3 regions of the Paenibacillus sp. TSM33 genome follow, and region 3 is predicted to be linked to each of the others. Evidence: riboswitches for the same ligand, from Rfam matches in the RefSeq annotation. Region 3 holds a riboswitch; each other region holds the start of a gene.
The links. Region 3 has a riboswitch for glycine ahead of ACN6NF_RS19315 (alanine/glycine:cation symporter family protein). Riboswitches for the same ligand answer to the same signal wherever they lie in the genome.
Positions count from the first base shown of each region.

Region 1: it holds a riboswitch for glycine, as region 3 does, so the genes downstream of both, gcvT (glycine cleavage system aminomethyltransferase GcvT) here and ACN6NF_RS19315 (alanine/glycine:cation symporter family protein) in region 3, are expected to answer to the same signal.
Region 2: it holds a riboswitch for glycine, as region 3 does, so the genes downstream of both, sdaAB (L-serine ammonia-lyase, iron-sulfur-dependent subunit beta) here and ACN6NF_RS19315 (alanine/glycine:cation symporter family protein) in region 3, are expected to answer to the same signal.

Region 1 is NZ_JBLZXB010000017.1:1,403,222-1,410,819, reverse strand. It holds gene gcvPB (aminomethyl-transferring glycine dehydrogenase subunit GcvPB) at 1-376, opposite strand, end outside; gene gcvPA (aminomethyl-transferring glycine dehydrogenase subunit GcvPA) at 373-1,728, opposite strand; gene gcvT (glycine cleavage system aminomethyltransferase GcvT) at 1,854-2,954, opposite strand; glycine riboswitch at 3,034-3,130, opposite strand; glycine riboswitch at 3,131-3,232, opposite strand; gene gcvH (glycine cleavage system protein GcvH) at 3,625-4,023, shown strand; gene ACN6NF_RS18175 (PTS mannitol transporter subunit IIBC) at 4,450-5,928, shown strand; gene ACN6NF_RS18170 (BglG family transcription antiterminator) at 6,012-7,598, shown strand, end outside.
Region 2 is NZ_JBLZXB010000005.1:13,974-21,571, forward strand. It holds gene ACN6NF_RS01725 (Ig-like domain-containing protein) at 1-810, shown strand, start outside; gene sdaAA (L-serine ammonia-lyase, iron-sulfur-dependent, subunit alpha) at 893-1,792, opposite strand; gene sdaAB (L-serine ammonia-lyase, iron-sulfur-dependent subunit beta) at 1,782-2,471, opposite strand; glycine riboswitch at 2,683-2,797, opposite strand; gene ACN6NF_RS01740 (DUF6359 domain-containing protein) at 3,012-4,598, shown strand; gene ACN6NF_RS01745 (ABC transporter ATP-binding protein) at 4,928-5,959, shown strand; gene ACN6NF_RS01750 (ABC transporter ATP-binding protein) at 5,937-6,863, shown strand; gene opp4B (oligopeptide ABC transporter permease) at 6,878-7,598, shown strand, end outside.
Region 3 is NZ_JBLZXB010000018.1:66,562-74,159, forward strand. It holds gene ACN6NF_RS19300 (carbohydrate ABC transporter permease) at 1-410, shown strand, start outside; gene ACN6NF_RS19305 (carbohydrate ABC transporter permease) at 432-1,259, shown strand; partial or broken gene ACN6NF_RS19310 (NADH-dependent alcohol dehydrogenase) at 1,372-1,875, shown strand; gene ACN6NF_RS19315 (alanine/glycine:cation symporter family protein) at 1,933-3,351, opposite strand; glycine riboswitch at 3,508-3,602, opposite strand; glycine riboswitch at 3,614-3,698, opposite strand; gene ACN6NF_RS19320 (glycoside hydrolase family 1 protein) at 3,867-5,324, opposite strand; gene ACN6NF_RS19325 (LacI family DNA-binding transcriptional regulator) at 5,533-6,504, shown strand; gene licT (BglG family transcription antiterminator LicT) at 6,739-7,587, shown strand.

The DNA.
Region 1 (7,598 bases), on a different contig from region 3:
TAGCCCCCTGGATGCTATTCTCCGGCTGATATGGATGAATTTTAGCGAAGCCTGCGTAACGGGCGACATCCTCATTCACCTTCGGATTGTATTTCATCGTACAGGAGCCGAGCGGATAAAATCCGTTGTCGACGCCAAAATTGCGCTGGGACAGGGCGGTATAATGGCGAATAACATCTACTTCGTATACCTCGGGTAATGCCGCAGGTTCGCTGCGCAGCGCATAATCCGGCAAAAGCTCTGCCACCGGGCGACGAGGAACGTCGCACCCGGGAAGGGAATAAGCGATGCGACCCGGACGGCTCAATTCAAAAATGAGCGCTTGATCGTGCTCCTTCAACAGCTCTTGTTTCTGATCGGGTCCGGTGTGTGTCATAGCAATCCCTCCAAGGTGTGTACAAATTGGTCAATCTCTTCTTTGGTTCTTTGCTCCGTCACGGCAATCAGCATGTGACCCGCAAGTTCCGGATAGTCCCGGCCCAAATCATAGCCTGCGATAAATCCAGCAGCTAGCAGATTGTCCTGAAGTTTGCTCACATCCGTACCTTCAGGCAGCCTAAGGGCAAACTCGTTAAAGGTCGGTGCGTGAAATGAGGCAGTTACGCCTTTCAAGCTCAGCAATTGTTCTAATGCATAGCGGCTTTTATGCAAATTTAGCTCGGCTACTTCCTGGATACCCTGTTTACCCATGACAGACAAGTACACAGATGCAGATAAAGCAAGCAACGCTTGGTTGGAACAAATGTTAGAAGTAGCCTTTTCGCGGCGGATATGCTGTTCCCGCGCTTGCAAGGTCAGCACGAAGCCGCGTTTGCCGTTACGGTCTGTGGTTTGGCCTACGATACGCCCAGGGATACGACGCATATGTGCCTGAGAAACGGCAAAGTAACCGCAGGTTGGACCACCGAGAGAGGACGAGATCCCAAGCGGCTGCGCGTCTCCTACAACAATATCCGCGCCCTGCTTGCCGGGCGCCTCCAGCAAGCCAAGTGCCAATGGGTTGGCACTGACAACCATAAGCCCTTGGTGTGCATGGATGAGGTCAGCCATCGGCTTCAGATTTTCTACGGCTCCAAAAAAGTTGGGGCTTTGGATCAAAACAGCCGCCGTCTGTTCCGATACGGCCGCGGCAAGCGCATCGACATCCGTTACGCCGTCCGAACAGCCGATCTCCACGATGTCCAAGTCCAATCCGCGCGCATAGGCTGCCAATACCTGGCGTGCCTCTGGATGGACAGACCTTGATACGATAAGCTGTTTACGGCGCGTGGCTGCGGCGGCCAGTGAGCCCGCTTCCGCTAGAGCTGTCGCTCCATCGTACATGCTGGCATTAGCTACTGCCATGCCTGTCAATTCGCAAATATATGACTGGAATTCAAAAATGGCTTGCAGCTCGCCTTGGCTTACTTCCGGCTGATAGGGGGTGTAGGCTGTGTAAAATTCGGAACGTGAGGTGATGTGCTGAATGACGGACGGAATATGATGATCATAAATACCTGCACCAAGAAAGCTGGTATGTGTGTCTGTATTGGCGTTGTGTCTGGCCAGCTCGGCCATGTGGCGAGTTAAGGCTCTTTCGTCAAGCCGAGAGGAAAGAGGGAGTTCTCCTTGGTATCGAATAGCCTCTGGAATGTCACTGAATAAATCATCAATGGATGATACGCCCACCACACGCAGCATTTCGGTTTGATCTTGTTCGGTCATAGGGAGATAGCGATGCTGCTTCATAGATTCTGGCTCCTTTCGGAAAAGCAAAGTTTAAAATTGAAGATTAGTTCATCAATAGTCGTGAATTCAAAATCAAGAAGTATATATCAGACATGATCGCTTTTTTAGAGTGATGAGGATTAAGATCAGCGTGACCGTTTATAAAAGGGGGCTGGGACCACTTCCGCACGCAGGCGTTTACCACGAATTTCGACCTCCAGCGGTGTAGATAGGGTGCTAAAACGACTGTCCACCAGGGCCAGCCCCAGATTGCGCTTCAAGGTGGGCGATTGAGTCCCCGTTGTGACCTCACCGATATGTTGGCCCTCCGCGAAGACTGGATAATGAGCGCGCGGGATACCGCGGTCAATCATTTCCAGCCCGATCAGCTTGCGAGGAATTCCTTGTTCTTTCTGGCGTTGCAGTGCTTCCCTGCCGATAAAATCTCCTTTATTCAGCTTGACGAAGAAACCTAAACCAGCCTCAAGCGGTGAAATCGTGGCAGATAACTCCTGTCCGTACAGCGGCAGCCGTGCCTCAAACCGCAGTGTATCGCGAGCACCAAGCCCAGCGGGAATTAGCCCATACGATTCACCGCAACGAAGCAAACCATCCCACACGGCGGGTGCTTCCTCAGCAGGTATATAAAATTCAAAACCGTCTTCGCCGGTATATCCGGTTCGGGAGACGAGCGCTTTTGCTCCGAACAATTGCACGTTCTCATGGAATCGGAAAGATGCCAGATTCGTAATATCTGCATTTGTCACGGCTGCGGCAATACGTGCTGCTTCCGGTCCTTGTAATGCCAGCAATGCTATCGCATCAGATACATTCTCCAGATGAACCGATGTAGGTACGTGGCGCATGAGCCAATCCCAATCTTTGTCGATGTTGGAGGCATTCACAACGAGCATATAGCGCTCGGGTCCTTTGCAGTATACAAGCAAGTCGTCCACTATGCCTCCATCGGGGTAACACAGGAGTGAATATTGTGCCTGGCCCGGTTCCAACTGGCTGACATCATTTGTGGTTACCTGTTGCAAAAAAGCCTCGGCTTCTTTGCCCTCAACCAAAAACTCGCCCATGTGCGAGACATCGAATAAACCCGCACGTTGCCGGACGGCCTCATGCTCCTTTTGGATGCCGCTAAACTGAACGGGAAGCTCCCACCCGCCAAAGTCAATACAACGAACCCCGGGCTGCGTCCCGTAGGACGAAAATAATGGTGTTCTTCGCAAATTAGACATTTTTTCACTCCTATCCAGTGTAATCGGCTAAACAAAAAAGACAGGCTGAAAGAAACGTATAGACGGCAGTCCATACTCTTCTTTCAGCTCTGTCCTTGATACCAGAAAGTTACCCCGGTATGAACCAGGTTTCCTCTTGGGTGATCCGCTCTAATCGCGAATGCTCTCCAGAGATGCGTCCGGCAGAGGTCCTTTTGCCTGAGAGATTCACCTGCAATGCAAGTTTACTCCTTCGGCGCTACCTTTTGGATCAACGGTACGTTACCCGGTTTTGCAGATAACAACTTGATCCGATTCGCGTGCACAACTGTCTCACAAGCGACAACGGCTATGCGAATCTTTTTGGTAGTCTCTCCCTCCGCGTTCATCCGCGTTTGCAGTTGTCGGGGTATTTCCAAAAGCATTTGCTATAACCCATTAATACGCAAATTCATTCAAAATGTCAATAAAAATGTCATATAAAACAATCCAAAAAACATTTAATGTATAAATAAGGATATGTAAGCGTTTGTTACAAGTTATCATTTTTTAATATTCTATGCTATACGAGATAACATGAAGTATTTTTGTTAGTATTATTGACATGAGTGTTCTTGTTGTCATAATCTTAACCTGTCTAATACAGGTGATTAAAAACATTTTATTCATGTGGAAGTGAGGGGAAAGCAAGATGAGTGAAGTGAAACAGGAACTTTGGTATACAGACGAACATGAGTGGGTTCAGCGCACAGCGGACGGGACGTTGCGGATCGGCATTACAGACTTTGCACAGCATCAACTGGGTGATATTGTTTTTGTGGAATTACCTGAGGCGGGAGCAACGATTAAACAGGGGGCAGAGATTGGTACAATTGAATCGGTGAAGACTGTATCCGATCTTTTTGCTCCGGTGGCGGGAACTGTATTGAAAGTGAATGAAGCTCTGGAAAGCACACCGGAGCTGGTGAATGAATCTCCCTATGAGAAGGGATGGATGATCGAAGTAGAGATAGGCAATGATGTCGAGGAAGCTGTGGGCAAGCTGCTGTCTGCAGATCAGTACGAGCAGTTGATTTTGGATGAGCAATAATGAGCAATACAGGATGAAATATTAGCGCTTTATTCTAAATTTTTATATGGATATTGATTTGAATAAGAGCATCGTTAGTCCGCTCGCTTTGTGTATAAAATAGTCGCTATGTTCTGACATGGCGGCTATTTTTTTGTTGTCTTTTAGAAGACGTATTTACGTAACTCAATCAGATTTAGAGGAGAACTCCTCTATACAATTGCACAGATGTACAGCACTGTTTTTTCGACTAATTTCTATTGATATCGGTCATATTAAGAAGAATTATGCAGGTATAATGCCTTGTCGTTACTTTAAATTTAAATGTTGTCATCAATGTTCATGACGAAAGTACGTTTTCATTTCGTTGATGAAGATAGCGCTGTCATTTAGTATGAATTTTAAGAAAAGGTAGTGATGCTATTTACTCACAAGGAGGATATGGATATGAGCACAGTGGACACAAAGTCCAGTTCAAACGGTGGTGCCCGTGTCGCCGTTCAGCGTTTTGGCCGTTTTCTCAGCGGTATGGTTATGCCCAATATGGGAGCCTTTATCGCATGGGGATTAATTACAGCACTTTTTATTCCGACTGGGTGGTTCCCGAACGAGGGTTTTGCACAGCTGGTTGATCCGATGAAAAATTATTTGCTGCCGCTGCTGATCGGTTACACAGGAGGCACGATGATTCACGGACAGCGTGGAGGTGTGATCGGTGCCATTATGACGATGGGTGTCATTGTGGGGGCCGATATCCCCATGTTCCTGGGTGCGATGGTAGCTGGTCCGCTGGCTGCTTGGATATTGAAGAAGTTCGATAAAGCCATTGAAGGCAAAGTCAGATCAGGTTTTGAAATGCTGGTCAATAATTTCTCGGCTGGCATTATCGGTGCCATTCTAGCACTGCTAGCGCATGTGGCGATCGGTCCGGTCGTGCAAACCATTAGTCAAGTGTTGTCGACAGGGGTACAGTTCCTCGTGAACGCAGGGCTACTGCCGCTTGTCAATCTCATTATTGAGCCCGGAAAAGTATTATTTCTCAACAATGCACTGAATCACGGAGTATTGAGTCCGATTGCGCTGGAGGAAGCTGCAAGAACAGGAAAATCCGTTTTGTTCATGCTTGAATCCAATCCTGGGCCGGGCCTCGGTATTTTGCTGGCCTATTGCCTGTTCGGTAAAGGCTCTGCGAAGTCGTCTGCTCCTGGTGCAGTCATCATTCATTTTTTCGGCGGGATTCATGAAATTTATTTCCCTTATATTTTGATGAAGCCGATTCTGATTCTCGCAGCTATAGCAGGGGGCGTTGTGGGAACCTTCTGCTTTATGTTGACAGGTGCCGGACTGGTTGCTGCTCCTTCACCAGGCAGTATCATTGCTTATTTCCTGATGACACCAAAAGGCGGATATTTGTCGATGCTGAGCGGTGTGGTCGCTGCTGCAGTCGTATCCTTTGCTGTTGCCGCAGTATTGCTCAAGACAGGTAAGCAAAAGGAAGAGGGGCTGGAGGAAGCTGCATCCCGCCTGAAAGATATGAAAAATCAAAGCAAGGGTGCTAGTGCTAACGACGCTGTAGTGGGAAGTAACCATGCGTCTGGTCGTACTGTCGAGGCTGCTGCAGATCGAATGCACAAAGATAAGTCCGAAGTGAACAAAATTGTCTTTTCCTGTGATGCAGGTATGGGTTCAAGCGCCATGGGAGCTTCAATTTTACGCAAGAAAATGAAACAGGCGGGCGTGGGCGTTACGGTAACGAATACGGCCATCAGTGAAATTCCACAGGATGCGGATATTGTCATTACACAAAAAACGTTGACAGACCGGGCTAAAACGGTAGCCCCGAATGCTGAGCACATTTCCATTGACAATTTTCTGAAGAGCCCTGAGTACGAAGCGCTGGTTGAACGGCTAAAATCCGATTCTTAATCCCCATAAAGTCAGGCCGGCTGTATACAGTTTGTATTTCCTGCTGGATGGGATGAGAGCTTGGGAAGGAACGGTATGCGCTTATGAATATTACGAAACGACAATCTGACATCGTAGAGTATCTTCTGGAGCAGCCCCAAGAGGTTACGGCCGGGGAAATTGCCGAGAAGATCAATGTCAGTACAAGGACGGTTCATCGGGAACTTGGCGCAGTTGAGTGTTGGTTGGCAGCTCATGAGGTAAAGCTGGAGAAAAAATCAGGGATCGGTATCTATGTGGATGCCGACCCGACTCAGCTTGCAAGTCTGCGGGAGCAATTGCTGCATACGAAGTCAGACGAATACTCGGCTGAGGAGAGAAAAATTGTAGTTCTGTGCATGCTGCTGGATACACAGGAGCCCATCAAGCTACTGGCGCTAGCATCGGATTTGAAAGTTACAGTAACTACGGTCAGTCATGATCTGGACGAATTACAAGGCTGGATCGGAGATCGAGGGCTCGTGCTTGTGCGCAGACGAGGATACGGTGTCGAGATTACTGGACGGGAGATAGACAAAAGACGGGCGATTTCTGAGCTGGCTCTCGAATATTTGGATGAATCGGATCTGTTTTCCGGCCGAGAGGAGCTTCGTTCAGTGACACGTGTCACTGAAAAGTTGCTGGAGATGATTGGCAGAGAGAACCTGCTAATTGTGGAAAATACCCTCTGGCAGCCTCATGATCAATGGCTGAAAAACATGGTAGAAAACAAATATATGGAACTGCTGATTCAAATTTGCGTTTCGCTGGCACGTCTTCGGCTTGGGTACGTTGTGGATCATCGTCTCTCGTATTCGATAACAGATTCGGAGGAGAATATCATGCTGCGCACAGCTATGGTGGAACGCATATGCGCAGAATTGTCAGCAGCGCTGGATATTGAATTTCCAGAACCGGAGCGATGTTATTTCGGGCTGCTGTTCCGTGATGCTGAGGATCATGCCACCCGCTTGCTGCCACTGGATGATCTTGTACTGCTGGAGTCGGTTCATGAGTTGATTCGTCGTGTGGAGGCAGAGACAGGCACACCATTGGCAGAGGACCGTGTTCTGCGTGAAGGGCTGATTGCCCATATGGCTCCAGTATTCAAACGTTTGAGGGAAGGGAGAGCGATCCGCAACCCTCTCCTTCAGCAAATCCGCAAGGATTACGGCAGTTTGTTCGATTCGGTCAAAAGGGCTGCGGCAGATATGACAGAAATGGAAGTGCCGGATGAAGAGATCGGATTTCTGGTCATGCATTTTGGAGCTTCGCTAGAGCGGCTGAGACAGTTGCAACGGGAGGTGCGAGCGATCGTAGTCTGCACGAGCGGGATTGGATCTTCCAGACTTCTGGCAACCAGACTGGCCAAGGAGCTGCCACAGATCAAAATCGTGGATAGTGCCTCATGGTACGAGGCGACGCGAATTCCCAAGGAGGATTATGATCTGATCATTTCGACAGTGGAGCTGCCGCTTGAACCGGATCGATATCTCAAAATCAGCCCGCTGCTGACACAAGAGGAGAGTGAGCGGCTGCGTCATTTCATCCAGCATATTACACTCAATCAACTCAATGACCATCGTCAGGAACAGGCTGTTCTGCCTGGCCAGGGCATGGAGTGGCTTACTGGTCTACGGAAAAGCCTTGAG
Region 2 (7,598 bases), on a different contig from region 3:
AAAGCGGTTATTACAGCGACCTATAACGGCAAAAAACTGACGATAAACGTACAAGTGGGCCTTGTAGATCGTCTGGAAACAGACTCGCGCGTAATTGCACTCGGCGCTCAGGAAACGAAGCAACTGAAAGTAACAGGCGTTAAGAGTGGCGGTACAAAAACAGACGTAACCAAGGACGCCACTTGGACTACTAGCAATGTAAAAGTAGTTGAAGTTAGCGAGGGTTTGATCAAAGCGAATGCTAGCGGTAAGGCAACGATCACTGCTTCATATGGCAAGCAAACCATTACATTTACGGTAGAAGTAGACGTAGCGCAAAAGATTGAAGCGGATGCCATTGCATTATCACTGAAATCCGGGGATCAAAAAACGATTGCGATTGTGGTTAAATCCAGTGATGGTAAAGAAAAGGATGTTACAACTCAAGCTGAATGGAAAACCTCCAATTATAAGGTAGCCACCGTCAAAAAGGGTCAGGTTACCGCGGTCAGCTACGGTAAAGCTAACATTCAGGCGAAGTTCGGTGGGAAAGTGATCAGCGTGCCTGTTGATGTTGATACGCTTAAATACTTACAAACGGACGAAGTCGCCTTGACTTTGAAGGCAGGGCAGTTGGCTAAGGTTACAGCTACAGCCACGTATAAGGATGAGTCGGAAAAAGATGTTTCCAAGCCGGCTGTCTGGTCCTCATCCAGAATTATTGTTGCGACGGTCAAAGACGGTAACATTAAAGCACAGGGCAAGGGCAAAGCTGTAATTACCGTGAAATATGCAGGTAAAATGACGAAGGTACAGGTGACCGTTCAGTAATCTGTAATCGACTGAAAAGAAAAAGAGCAAGCATACGTCTAGAGACGACATGCTTGCTCTTTTATTTTTTAAAGCTTAGAAGCTACGACTTATGCTTCTTGGCCCGTGTGTTGCGTGTCAGTGATTCGGTCAAACGCTTGCCAGTGGGTGTCTGGGCCAAGCCGCCTTTGGCGGTCTCGCGGTGCTTTGATGGCATTGCGCTGCCGACTTCAAGCATTACGTCAATGACTTCGTCAGACGGAATGGCGCTGCGCACGCCTGCCAAAGCCATATCCGCTGCGGCAAGTGCGGTCACGGCTCCCAGTCCGTTGCGCACGATGCATGGAATCTCGACGAGTCCGGCGACGGGGTCGCAAATTAGACCGAGCGTGTTCTTGAGCGCTAGGCCTACGGCGTGAACGGCCTGCTCAGGTGTGCCGCCGCGTAGCTCGACCATCGCGCCAGCGGCCATCCCGATGGCTGAGCCAATCTCAGCCTGACAGCCTCCCTCCGCGCCGGAAATGAAGGAATTATTGGCGATGACGTAGCCAATGGCTCCGGCTGCGAACAAGCCGTGCACCATATGCTCATCATCCCAGCCGAACCGCTCCTGCGCACTAATGAACACACCGGGGATGACTCCACAAGAGCCAGCAGTGGGCGTAGCCACAATACGCCCCATGGACGCATTAACCTCCGACACGGAGAGCGCATAAGCCATGGCGAGTGCGGAGGCGTCGCCGGAGCAGGTTTCCCCTGTCCGCAGATACTCGGCCAGACGCTTGCCGTCGCCGCCCGTTAATCCGCTGCGGGATACGGTGTCTTGCGTCTGACCACGATGAACGGCCTCCTTCATGACTTCATAATATTCAGACATTTGGCGGAAGATTTCTTCTTCCGTTGTATTCGTCTCTTGTACCTGCTCTTGAATCATCAGGCGGCCAATCGTGGTGGATTCCTCCGCGCATATGGCGCTGATTTCATGCAGATGGCTAAATCGCATCAGATTCAGCTCCTTTTTTCAAATTAATCATTTTAATTTCGTACATATGTGGTAAGGATCGTAGTTTTGCGATCAGTTCAGCCGTAGGAGGACTGTCCGTTTCGATGGCTGTAAGTGCTTCACCATCCCGGCCTTTGCGATCCACATGCATATAGGCAATGTTAATGTCGGCAGCGCCGAGTGCTGAAGTCACCGCACCTAATGTACCGGGTTTATCCGAGTGAAGGAGCACTAACGTAGACAGTTCCCCGGTCAGGTTGACTCGGAATTCATTGAGCTGCTGGACATGGATGCTGCCGCCGCCAATGGAGGAGCCCAGCAATGTGCGCTGATCCTCACCCTTCCACAGCTCAAAACGGACGGTGTTCGGATGGGGCGCGGGTAGGCCGCTGACGGCAAATTCCACGTCCATTCCTGCCTGCTCCGCCCATTGCTCGGCATCTGGAATTCGATGGTCGTCCGTATCGTAATTAAGCAGTCCTGCGATGAGCGCCAGGTCTGTACCGTGTCCTTTGTATGTGTCAGCGAAGGAGCCGTACAATGTCATGCGGGCGCGGTCAGGCTGCGACCCGAGCCAGTGACGGGCAACGCGTGCAAGCCGCACCGCGCCTGCGGTGTGTGAACTGGAAGGTCCGGTCATGGCCGGACCGATAATGGAAAATACATCTTTGAAACGCATGGTGTGACCCCCTGTATGTTCTAGTACCATAGTATATGGTATTTCCGCGTTTGTGCGCGGCTATGACGGTTCCTAATGCTGACGTACAATGTGAGCGCAAAAAAGGACAGGATAAGGAAGTTTCCCTTATCTCTGTCCTCGTTACCTGAGAGTTTCGTGCGGTGTTCTTACCGCCTTACCCCTTGGGTGGCTTGCGCTCTCTCCAGAGTTGCGTCAGATGACGATACATGGACCTGAGAGATTATCCGCCAGCCGGGTGCTGGCGTCTTGCTCCTTCGGTGCCGCCAGCGTGTAAGCCCCTGGACAGACTCTCCCGTCATCTTCATTCGCGTATACCGTTCTACATATATTTCTTAGCGTAATGTATGCCGTGCTCGGTGTCAATCGCAGGGATTAAATTTTACATAAACAGGCGATTTTTCGATAACAAAGATTAAAATTTACATAATTATGGATGAAATCAGGAAGGAATTAGAAGATTGACAGCTAATCTGATAGAGGACAAGTACATTTATGGAATTATAGGAGGGATATTGACGTATGGTAAAAGGCTTGCGGTTCACAGGTTCACGCTTGAAAGGGGTGCTGCATCTGGCAGCGATCGTATCGCTGCTGATTGGGATCTTCGTTCCATTCGGTCAGGTCAAGGCAGAGGGAGCATTGACGGTAGACGAAGCACTTCAGCGCCAAGGCAGTGGAGGTACAGTGACGGTGGAAGGCTACATCGTCGGACATGCTACCGGATCGAAAACGGCTAATTTTTCTGCTCCGTTTGCAAATGATTTTAACGTACTGATTGCCGACCAGGCCAGTGAACGTAGCACGTCTAATCTATTAAATGTACAGCTGACATCAGCGTACAGAGGGCAATTTGGGCTAACAGGCCATCCTGAGCTGATTGGCAGCAAAATTCGTGTGACAGGTACGCTTGGCGCCTACAATAATTTTGGTGGAGTAAAAAGCCCGAGCGCTGTGGAACTGGTGAATGGAAGCGAGCCGGGTGAACCTAATCCTGGCAATCCAAGTCAACCTGGCTCGACGTTGCCGGACGGCAAAGGTAAAAAGGTGCTGTTCGATAATACGCACGCCCAGACAGCTGGGGCAGCAGATTGGGTCATTGAGGGCGCCTTCTCTGATTTTTCCAATGGACTGCGTAATGTAGGCTTTACAGTGGACCAATTGAATCGCCCTATTCCTTTTACTTATGGAGAACAGGCCATAACCTATGATAAGCTGCGCCAATATGATGTGTTCATCATTGGTGAGGCGAATGTTGCCTTTAAGGCATCTGAGCAGGCTGCCCTGCTGCAATATGTGAATAACGGGGGAAGTGTCTTCTTCATCTCCGATCACTATAATGCAGACCGTAACAAAAACCGTTGGGATTCCTCCGAGGTTATGAATGGCTACCGTCGTGGAGCCTATACGAATCCGGCAAAAGGCATGACTGCAGAAGAAGCAGCATCACCAGCGATGCAAGGGTTAACTAGCTCCGATTGGCTGGCAACCAACTTTGGTGTTCGTTTCCGTTATAATGCGCTTGGCGATGTGAATGCTACGGACATTGTAGCCGCAGATCAATCCTTCGGTATTACCAAGGGTGTACGCTCGATTGCTATGCATGCCGGATCTACGCTGGCTATTATTGATCCTACCAAAGCCAAAGGAATTGCCTATATCCCTACAGGTACGAAGAAATGGGGCAATGCTGTAGACCAAGGTGTCTATAACGGCGGGGGCCGTGCGGAAGGCCCTTATGCTGCGATTTCCAAGGTGGGTCAGGGCAAGGCAGCATTTATCGGTGATTCTTCCCCTGTAGAAGATGCAACACCGAAATATGCACGTGAGGAAAACGGACAGTCGAAAAAGACATATGATGGGTTCAAGGAAGTGGACGATGCCACCTTCCTGGTGCAAACGGTCCAATGGCTTGCATGGAAGCAGGATTACACCAAATTATCCGATGTGGCAGGCTTAACGCTGGATCAACCGACGAAGCTTCTGCCGTTTGAGGAGCCAGCGGCTTCCACGGAACCGCAACCAGAGCCTTGGTCTGCTCCAGCAGCAGGCTACAAATGGTACGATCCAAAAACGTTCAAGTCGGGTTCCTATGGAGCGGCTTCGTAATAAATGTAAAAAATTCAGTGTGAATTGTTGGGTGCTAGTTAGCCGTTTGATCCTTTGTAGGGGATCAAACGGCTTTTTTGTGATGAAAATTAACCTGTGGTTGGTTATTTGATTACATTTTGTGCCAAGAAGGTCGCACCACTGCTGGATCATTGATTTTTTAAATGATGTTGATAGCATAATCTTAATTGATATATCCATATACTGGTGATAGGATGTATTCAAATTATTCCGACAAAAACGGTATGTAATGTTTGTGGAAGGTTTTAACATCAAACATGGTGAGAATAAGCAGGACAAGACCATGGAGAATGGAGGAAGCGCGCGCATTGAATATCGAGCCTGTGTTGGAGATTAAAGGATTATCCGTATCTTTTCGCATCAACGATCAATATCACCCCGCAGTCGACCATCTGGATCTGACGGTCAATCCCAATGAAGTGCTGGCTGTAGTCGGAGAATCCGGTTGTGGCAAAAGCGCGCTGGCGCTTTCGATCCCACAACTGCATGACATGGAGCGGACACGTGTCGAAGGAAAGGTTCTTTTTAAAGGCACGGATTTGATTCGTCTCTCCTCAGGGCAAATGAATAAAATCCGCGGGGCGGGCATTGGCATGATCTTTCAGGACCCGCTGACAGCACTTAACCCGTTAATGTGCATTGGTAAGCAGATCGAGGAAACCCTCGATTATCATACTTCCCTTTCATCGAAGCAAAAAAGGGAACGTGTACTGGAGCTGCTGGAAAGCGTAGATATCCCCAACCCTGTACGTGTGTATGAACAGTATCCGCATGAACTTTCAGGAGGGATGCGTCAGCGTGTGATGATCGCGATTGCCATAGCTTGTCGACCCTCTCTTATTATTGCAGATGAGCCGACGACTGCGCTCGATGTAACCATTCAATCGCAAATTCTTGACTTGCTCAAACAGCTTCAACAGGAGACCGGAAGCGGAATTATTCTGATTACGCACGATCTTGGCGTTGTGGCCGAAGTAGCTGACCGTGTGGTGGTCATGTATGCCGGAGAAATCGTGGAAAGCGCTGATGTTTTTGAATTATTCCGGCATCCACAGCATCCGTATACGCGTTCCTTGCTAGCCTCCATGCCGGGATCGCATACCAAGGGAGAACCGCTACATGTCATCGGTGGCATGGTTCCCTCATTGCAAGATATTCCCCGCAATAGCTGTCGTTTTGCTTCACGTATTCCCTGGATTCAGCAGAGAATGCATGAAGACCATCCCCGATTAAAAGAAATTTCCCCCGGCCATTGGGTCCGTTGTACATGTTACCAGCATTTTCATTTTGAAGACGAAACAAAGGGAGAGACTGCTCATGGCACTACTGGAGCTAAATGATTTGAAGGTGCATTATCCGGTGCGCGGTGGTTTTTTCCAGCGTGTCGTTGACCAGATAAAAGCAGTGGATGGCGTGTCGATCAGCATAGAGGCAGGCCAAACATATGGGCTGGTAGGAGAATCTGGCTGCGGAAAAACGACGACAGGCAGGACGATTATCGGCCTGAATAAGCTGACGAGCGGACAGATTCTTTTTAATGGCATGGATCTTGCGGCTTTGAGTCGAAATAACCGCCATCCGCTGCGTAGAGACATTCAGATGATTTTTCAAGACCCCTATTCTTCGCTTAACCCGCGCAAGCGCGTATTGGATGTCATTGCTGAACCGCTGCGAAATTTTGAAAGGCTGAGTAATGAGGAAGAGCGGCGAAAAGTACAGATGCTGCTGGAAAGGGTCGGTTTGAACGCTGACGCGGCCTACAAGTATCCGCATGAATTTTCCGGGGGCCAACGGCAGCGGATCGGGATTGCGCGTGCGCTGACATTAAATCCAAAACTGATTATTGCTGATGAGCCGGTATCGGCGCTTGACGTTTCTGTGCAGGCACAGGTGCTTAATTTTATGAAGGATGTGCAGCGAGAGTTCAATTTGACGTATTTGTTCATTAGTCATGACCTGGGGATTATCCGCCATATGTGTGACCAAATCGGCATCATGTACCGAGGTCGCTTAGTGGAACAGGGGAGCGAGCAGGATATTTATGAGCGTCCACAGCATTTGTATACCCAGCGGCTTATTGCCACCATTCCTAGTATCGATCCTGCGAAACGGCTGGAAAATGCTCACAAAAGGCAGAAGCTTTTATCCTCTTACAAGTCAGAGCTGCCCAAACATTTAGACGCGAGTGGAAAGCCATTTGCACTAAAATCAGTAAGTTCATCCCATCAAGTCGCGCGACCCTAAGGGAGGTACAGAATATGTGGAAATTTACAATGCGTCGGCTGCTGGTTATGATCCCTCAACTTTTTGCACTGAGTGTGCTTATATTTTTCCTAGCCAAGGCTATGCCTGGGGATGCCCTGACAGGACTCATCACTTCAACACCCAATCTGAATCCGGCTGCATTGGAAGAACAGCGGCAAAAACTGGGACTCAATGACCCGGTGTGGGTGCAATATGGGAACTGGCTCGTTCAGCTTGCTCATGGGGATCTGGGCAAATCTTATGTACATAAAATTAGCGTTACCGATTTGATTGGCAGCCGTTTGGGGAACACGTTTTTTCTGGGCGTAGTGATTCTGGTTCTGACGTATCTAATCGCCATTCCGCTGGGAGTACTCAGCGGTCGGTATCAGCATAGCCTGCTGGATAAAACCGTGGTGGGATATACCTATCTCAGCTTTGCAACACCTCTATTTATACTCGCATTGCTGCTGCTGTACGTGTTTGGATTCAGGCTTGGCTGGTTTCCAACCAGCGGTAGTGTGGATGTAGGAGTGGAGCCGGGGACATGGTCATATTACGTGAATAAGTCGTATCACCTCATTCTACCGGCGGTTACAGGCGCATTACTCAGTACGACGGCTACCATTCAGTATTTGCGCAATGAGGTCATTGACATACGTCTGAAGGATTTTGTGAAAACAGCGCGTTCCAAGGGGGTACCCGAAGGAAAGATCTATTCCCGTCATATTTTTA
Region 3 (7,598 bases):
AAATCGCCATTTCTTCCATGGTCGTCTGGAGATGGATGGGCTACAACGCCATTATCTATCTGGCTGGGCTCCAGAGTATCCCACATGTGCTGTATGAGGCCGCCAAAATAGACGGGGCAACCGGAGCGCAAGCTTTTTTCCGCATCACCATTCCCATGCTGCGCCCAGTCATTTTGTTTACGGTCATTACGTCCACCATCGGTGGCATGCAGCTGTTCACCGAGCCACAGGTCCTGGTCGGTAATGACGGCGGTGCCGGGGCAAGTGGCATGACCATCGTTTTATACCTGTACCGCGAGTCGTTCATTAACAACTATTTTGGATATGGCGCTGCTGTCGGATGGGGCATGTTTCTCATTATTGCTCTATTCTCCATCATCAATTGGAAACTCGTTCAAGGTAAAAAATAACGATGGAAGGAGCTTTACCACATGATGCAGACACGTGCAAGATCCATTGTTTTATATGCCGGGCTGTTGGTAGGTATCATCCTGTCGATGTTTCCATTTTACTGGCTGATTGTTATGGCAACCCGTACGACCTCAGACATCTATCATTTTCCGCCACAATTGTGGTTCGGCAGCCACTTCCTGGATAACATCACGAGAGTACTGCAGCAGATTGATTTTACCGGCGCCTTTTTTAATACCCTTTTTGTAGCCACTTCTGTTACCATATTGGTGCTGTTTTTTGATTCACTGGCCGGTTTTGCATTCGCAAAGTTTGATTTTCCGGGCAAAAAGGTGCTATTCGTCATTCTGCTAGGAACAATGATGGTCCCTTCACAACTTTCGCTCGTTCCCTCCTTTGTCATGATGGCTTCCTTTGGATGGGTAGGTACGTTCAAAGCGCTCATCATCCCGGGTATGGTAAATGCCTTCGGCATTTTCTGGATTCGCCAGTATGCAGAAGAATCCATTCCCAAGGAGCTGCTGGATGCGGGACGTATGGACGGGTGCAGCTTTTTTCGGCTGTACTGGAATGTAGCACTGCCAATTTTACGCCCTGCGTTCGCTTTTCTCGGCGCATTTACCTTTATAGGAACTTGGAATGATTACTTATGGCCGTTAATCGTTTTAACGGATGAGCGCAAATTCACACTCCAGATTGCATTGTCTCAATTGAACGGGATTTACAATACGGACTATGCGATGGTCATTGCTGGCACCCTGCTGGCTGTACTCCCGCTTATTATTTTGTTTCTTTTCATCAGCCGCCAATTTATTTCCGATCTTGCCGCTGGAGCGATCAAAGATTAGCTTCACTTGATTCCCCTTATTCTTTTCTTGTATAATGGTTAATCGTCATTTCAAATAGCTTACATGGCCAAGTCAGATATTTAATGGGCTAGTCAAGATAAGAGATTACCATGTGATTGAAACGGCACCTAAGCTGCTGGAGGATTTGCACAACTATGAGCATCGCGAAACGATATTATATGCTGGGACGATTGCCCTGAACGGTACGCTGCAAATGGGCTACTTCGGGGATTGGGCTTCGCATACCATTGAACATGCACTATCTGCTGTATATGATATTCCTCATGCTGGCGGTCTAGCGATTCTGTTTCCCAACTGGATGAGACATACAGTGGATCAGGATGCTGCACGCATGAAGCGGCTGATGCTCAGTATGTTCGACTTGGACACTGTAGGTAAAACTGACAGAGAAATTGCCTTGGAAGGTATTGACCGTCTAAGTGCGTTCTGGACAAGTCTTGGTGCCCCTTCTACCCTGGCCGATTACAACATTAATGATGAACAATTGGAAAACATCGCAAGCATTGCGGCCCGTGAAATGGAGCACGGAGGTTTCGGTAATTATCAAAAGCTGAAACAGGAAGATATTTTAGCTATTTTGCGTGCATCGTTATAACAATTAAAAGGGAGTGTCCTCAAGCCTGTGATGGCTGAGAACACTCCCTTTTAGTATTTATGAATTCACCGTTTGTCCTTTTTCTTCTACTTGGATAGCCGCCCCTACATTGGCACCTGCAAGAATACCCTTGTCCTTATTAGGATACAAAGAATTCATATAGGTTCGGGTTTCTGCAACGACAATTCCCGACAAGCCGAGCAGTGCAATTAGGTTTGGAAAAGCCATCATTGCGTTAAAAATATCCGCCAGCAGCCAAATCGCATCCAGTTTAATGAACGCGCCCCCGCCAACCAGTACAATGAACAAATAACGATAAGGCTTGATCCACTTAACCCCAAGCAAGTATTCAACACAGCGTTCCCCGTAATAGTTCCAGCCGAGCATGGTGGTGAATGCGAACATAATCAGGATGATGGTGAGCAGCTCTGCTCCCAGCGGAAATGCACTGGAAAAGGCTTGCTGAGTCATCAAGCCTGCATCGGTAGGCCCGCTCCACACCCCGCTAACCAGTAACGTCAACCCGGTCATCACACAAATAACCATCGTATCAATAAATACGCCTGTCATGGAAATCAGCCCTTGTTCTGCAGGCCATTTGGTTTTGGCAGCCGCGGCTGCAATCGGTGCGCTGCCCAATCCAGCCTCATTGGCAAAAATACCTCTGGCTACCCCGCTGCGCATCGCCAGCATAATCGTAGCTCCTGCAAATCCACCCGTTGCCGATGTAGTTGAAAATGCCGAATGAAGCACAAGCGCGATGGCAGCAGGAAGCTGGTCAGCAAACCGAATCAGTACAATAATACAAATCAGTACATATAGTCCTGTTTTAAAAGGAACAACCTTCGTCGATACCTTGGCAATGCTTTTGAGTCCTCCAATGGTCACAAGAGCTGTAAGGACAGCAATAGTCAATGCTGTTACAATCGGCGGAACGCCAAAACTATTTTCAGTCGAAGATACAATCGCCTTGACCTGAGGAAATGTTCCAATTCCGAACAACGCTACCAGCATTCCCGAAAAAGCAAACAACATTGCCAATGGTTTAAAACGGCGTCCAAGGCCTTTTTCAATATAATACATCGGACCGCCGGAGAATTGTCCATTCCGATCCTTCACCCGGTATTTTACCGCAAGTACACCTTCTGCGTATTTCGTCGCCATCCCAAAAAAGGCTGCAACGACCATCCAGAACAAGGCCCCTGGCCCGCCCAGCTTAATGGCTGTTGCTACACCGACAATACTTCCTGTACCGACGGTAGCCGCCAGAGCCGTACTCAAAGCCGCAAAGCTGCTTACATCCCCGCTACCTTCGTTCGGTGCCTTACCGATGAGCTTGATCGCCAGGGGCAGGCGGAATACCTGCAACATTTTTAGACGTATGGTCAGCCATAACCCCGTTCCCATCACAAGGATGATGAGAGGCGCCCCCCATATCCAACTGCTAATCGTTTCTAACACATGTACCAAATTCATTTCAACCCGCTCCTCCAGCATATTAGAAAACAAAAAAGAGTCAAATCTGTTGATTCGACTCCTGGAGAGGTTAAAGGCACGAAAAATACAACCATCTTGTGCAGGATTCACCTCTAAAAGCTCATAAAAAGCCTAGGGCACTCCCTGTCACAGGTTATTCGCGTCTCTGTCCTTTTGCCTGAGAGTTTAAGCAGATGTGATCTGCGGTGCACCTTCGGCGCCCAATTAAGGGTCTCTCCAGAGTTCTGTCCGTTTACGGTCCCTGCTCGTTGCTGTAAATCAGCCTAAGCACCTGAGAGTTTTGCCCCTTCGGTTGGAACTTTCATTCCATCTCCCGCAAACATCAACCAGACATATGAAATTTTTATTCATTATACAGAAAAATTTCAGTTTATTACAAGTGAAAAATTTGTGAAGCCCTCTGAAAGAATCGATAGGGTATCTATACAAAAAGCGGGTACAGCAGATTGCATCCTGAGGATTTTCTCTGCTGTACCCGTCAAAACGATATGGAATTACAATTCTTCACCGTTGGTTGCTATCACATTTTTATACCAGTTAAATGAGTCCTTTTTGGAGCGTTGAAGCGTTCCGTTACCGTCATCATCCAGATCAACGTAAATAAATCCGTAGCGCTTGGACATTTCGGACGTAGACATGCTCACAAGGTCGATAGGACCCCAGCTGGTGTAACCAATTAGATCAACACCGTCAGCAATCGCTTCCTTCATTTGGGCAATATGCTGACGCAAGTAATCAATGCGATATGTGTCATGCACAGAGCCGTCTTCTTCTACCTTATCATACGCACCCAGGCCATTTTCTACGATGAACAGCGGCTTTTGATACCGATCATAAAACGTATTTAGTGTAACACGCAGGCCGATCGGATCGATCTGCCATCCCCAGTCGGAAGACTGCAAATATGGATTTTTCACACCGCCAATCAGGTTCCCCGCTGCCTTCTCTCCTTCTGGACCTGCCGATACGGTCAAGGTCATGTAGTAGCTAAATGAGATAAAATCGACCGTGTTATTTTTCAAAATTTCGGCATCGCCGGATTCTGTTTGGATCACAATATTATTCTCTTCAAAATAACGGTTCATATAGTTGGGATATTCCCCACGTGCATGCACATCCGTAAAGAACAGGTTCATTTGATTTTCATGCTGTGCTTTCAGGATATCCTCTGGGTTACACGTATGTGGGTAGCTTTCAATGCGTGCCAGCATACAGCCGATCTGAGCGCCCGGAATGATTTCATGTCCCCGTTTGGTGGCCAATGCACTTGCTACAAATTGATGGTGCAATGCTTGATATATCGCTTGTTGCTTGTTTTCTACACGGTCAATAACCACACCGCCGCCTGTAAACGGGCTCATGGTCATGACATTGATTTCGTTAAAGGTCAGCCAGTATTTTACTTTGTCTTTATAACGTGTAAATACCGTTTCGGCATATTTTACATAATGATCTACGACTTCGCGTCCCAACCAGCCATTATACTTCTGTGTCAGACCTAGCGGTGTTTCATAATGTGACAATGTTACCAAGGGCTCAATACCATGTTTGCGCAGCTCATCGAATACATTGTCGTAAAATTGCAATCCTGCTTCATTCGGCTCGTCATCATAGCCATTCGGGAAAATCCGCGACCAGTGGATGGACATCCGGAATACTTTAAAGCCCATTTCTGCAAACAAGGCAATATCCTCTTTGTAGCGGTGGTAAAAGTCCACACCTTCACGCTTTGGAAAACGGGCGTTTACCTTCCCTGCCAAGATGTCCTCCAATCGTTCGGACGAAATTTCTATAGCATGATCGTTCTTACGTTCTGATTTAGGTACATAGGCTATCATGTCTGCGCTGGACAGGCCTTTTCCATCTACGTCAAAAGCACCTTCCAATTGGTTGGCTGCAGTTGCCCCACCCCAGAGGAAGTTTTTTGGGAATCCTTTTAGTGTCTTTGTCATGGTATGAAAACCTCTTTTCTTAATTAATGTTTTCACTTTAGTCAATAACCCATCAGGTGCTGCAATGCGAATCCATAACTAACGGTAACCGTTCTCCTTTGAAATGCATCAATAGATGCTTTAAAATAGACGTAATGCCCTCATAAGCATCCTAATTGTTGTAACGCGTTTCATGTCAAGTATTTTTTCTTAGGTGAGGAGAAGCATCATGTCGAATCTGGATCAAATTGCAAAACTGGCGGGCTTTTCCAAAGCTACGGTATCCAGAGTGCTAAATCAGTCCCCCCATGTAAGCCAAGAAACCAGAGCTAAAATTTTAAAAATCATGCAGGAATTGGATTATGTTCCTAATCGGAATGCGATTTCTTTATCCAAGGGCCAAACGCTTCAGATTGGTATCATCACATCAACTATTAATGAAATTGTTCTGGCATTTCTGGACAGTTTTGTAGAAATCGCAGGACAATATGAATTTCAAACCATTATTTATACTTCGGGAGAAGACAAAAAGAAAGAGCTTCAAGCTTTCGAGGATTTAAAAAGAAAAAGAGTCGATGCGCTGGTCATCATTTCCTGCGTGAATGACACTGATTTTTTAAGTACTTATTGCAAATATGGACCGATCGTGGCATGGCAACGTATGGAGCATACCGATATTCGCTCCGTCGCTATGGATCAATATGAAGGATACATGTTAGCGCTCAAACATTTGATACAAAAAGGCTATACACGTATAGCCAATGCTTTTGGTCGTCCAAGCAGCATCAATACTCACAGCAGACAACGAGCCTATGAGCAGATCATGAGTGAACACAATCTGCCGGTGCTACCGCACTGGAACTATTCTTCTATTTATAACATTCGTGATGGCGAACAGGTCGTGCGCAATTTGTTACAGCATCGTGAGGAATTTCCGGAGGCTATCTTGTGTGCTAACGATTATGTAGCAGTAGGCATTCTCTGCGAAGCGCGCAGACAATTGCTGAAGGTACCGGAAGATCTGGCGATTGTTGGGTTTGATAACACGGAGCTGGCGCACACCATGGGGATTACAACGGTTCAAAATCCCATTATGGCTCAGGCGGAGAATGCTTTTTTCATGCTTTCCCCTCAGCTGATTGGACGCCAAATGGAGCTTCATCCGCTAGAATACAGACTCATTGAGCGTACGACCACTTAAGGGTACAGTTGACTTGCAAATTAGGCAAATGGGCCTTGATATGAAATATTTTTTTGTCGAAAGAGAATAAAATATGTTGAAATCGCTTTTTTTTGTGCTACAATAGCACTATATCGAAGGATTGTGACCGGTGATGCGGGCAATGCCTGAGTTCAATTGAGTGCTATTGCTAACAATAGTATTGAATTGTGCTTGGGCATTTTTTATTGGTAAAGGATGGGAGGGGGAACTTCAATGATTATTGAGAAGGTGCTCAATAACAACGTCCTGTTGACTAAAAACGATAAAGGCAAAGAGGTCATTGTCATGGGAAGAGGTATTTCCTTCAAAAAGGTGGCTGGCGACCAAGTCGATGATCATAAAATAGATAAGATTTTCATGTTAAATGAAAACGAGTTCACGGCCAGATTAACTGAGCTGCTAAACGATATTCCTGTATCTCATCTGGAGGTCGTGAATGAAATCGTGACCCATGCAGCAGAAGTGCTGGATACGGAGTTAAGTGATAACATTTATTTAACATTGACCGACCATATTCATTTTGCCATACAGCGGGAAGAAAAAGGGTTGGCACTCAAAAACGCGATGCTGTATGAAATTAAACGCTTTTATAAAAAAGAATTTGCAGTTGGACTGGATGCTCTGCAAAAAATTGAAAATACGCTCGGTGTAAAATTGGGCGAAGACGAAGCGGGATTTATTGCACTGCATATGGTGAATGCACGGATCGATGGTAACGAGATGAAGGCTACACTGAAAATGACCGAGATTGTCCAACACATATTGAACATTATTACGTATCATTACGGGATTGTGCTGGATGAGTCTTCTTTTAGCTATTCGAGATTTTTGACACATTTGCAATATTTTGCAATGCGAGTGATTCGCAAAGAGGTTATTCACAGTGGTGAAGAATTTTTGTACAACCAGGTAAAGCAAACATATACCGAAGCTTTTGCTTGTGCCCAAAAAATTAATGAGTATCTGGAAAAAACATATGATCAATATTTAAGCAAAGATGAATATGTATATCTAACGATTCACATTCATCGGGTAACTGAGCGTAATAACATATCAGGCTAAAAACTTCATAT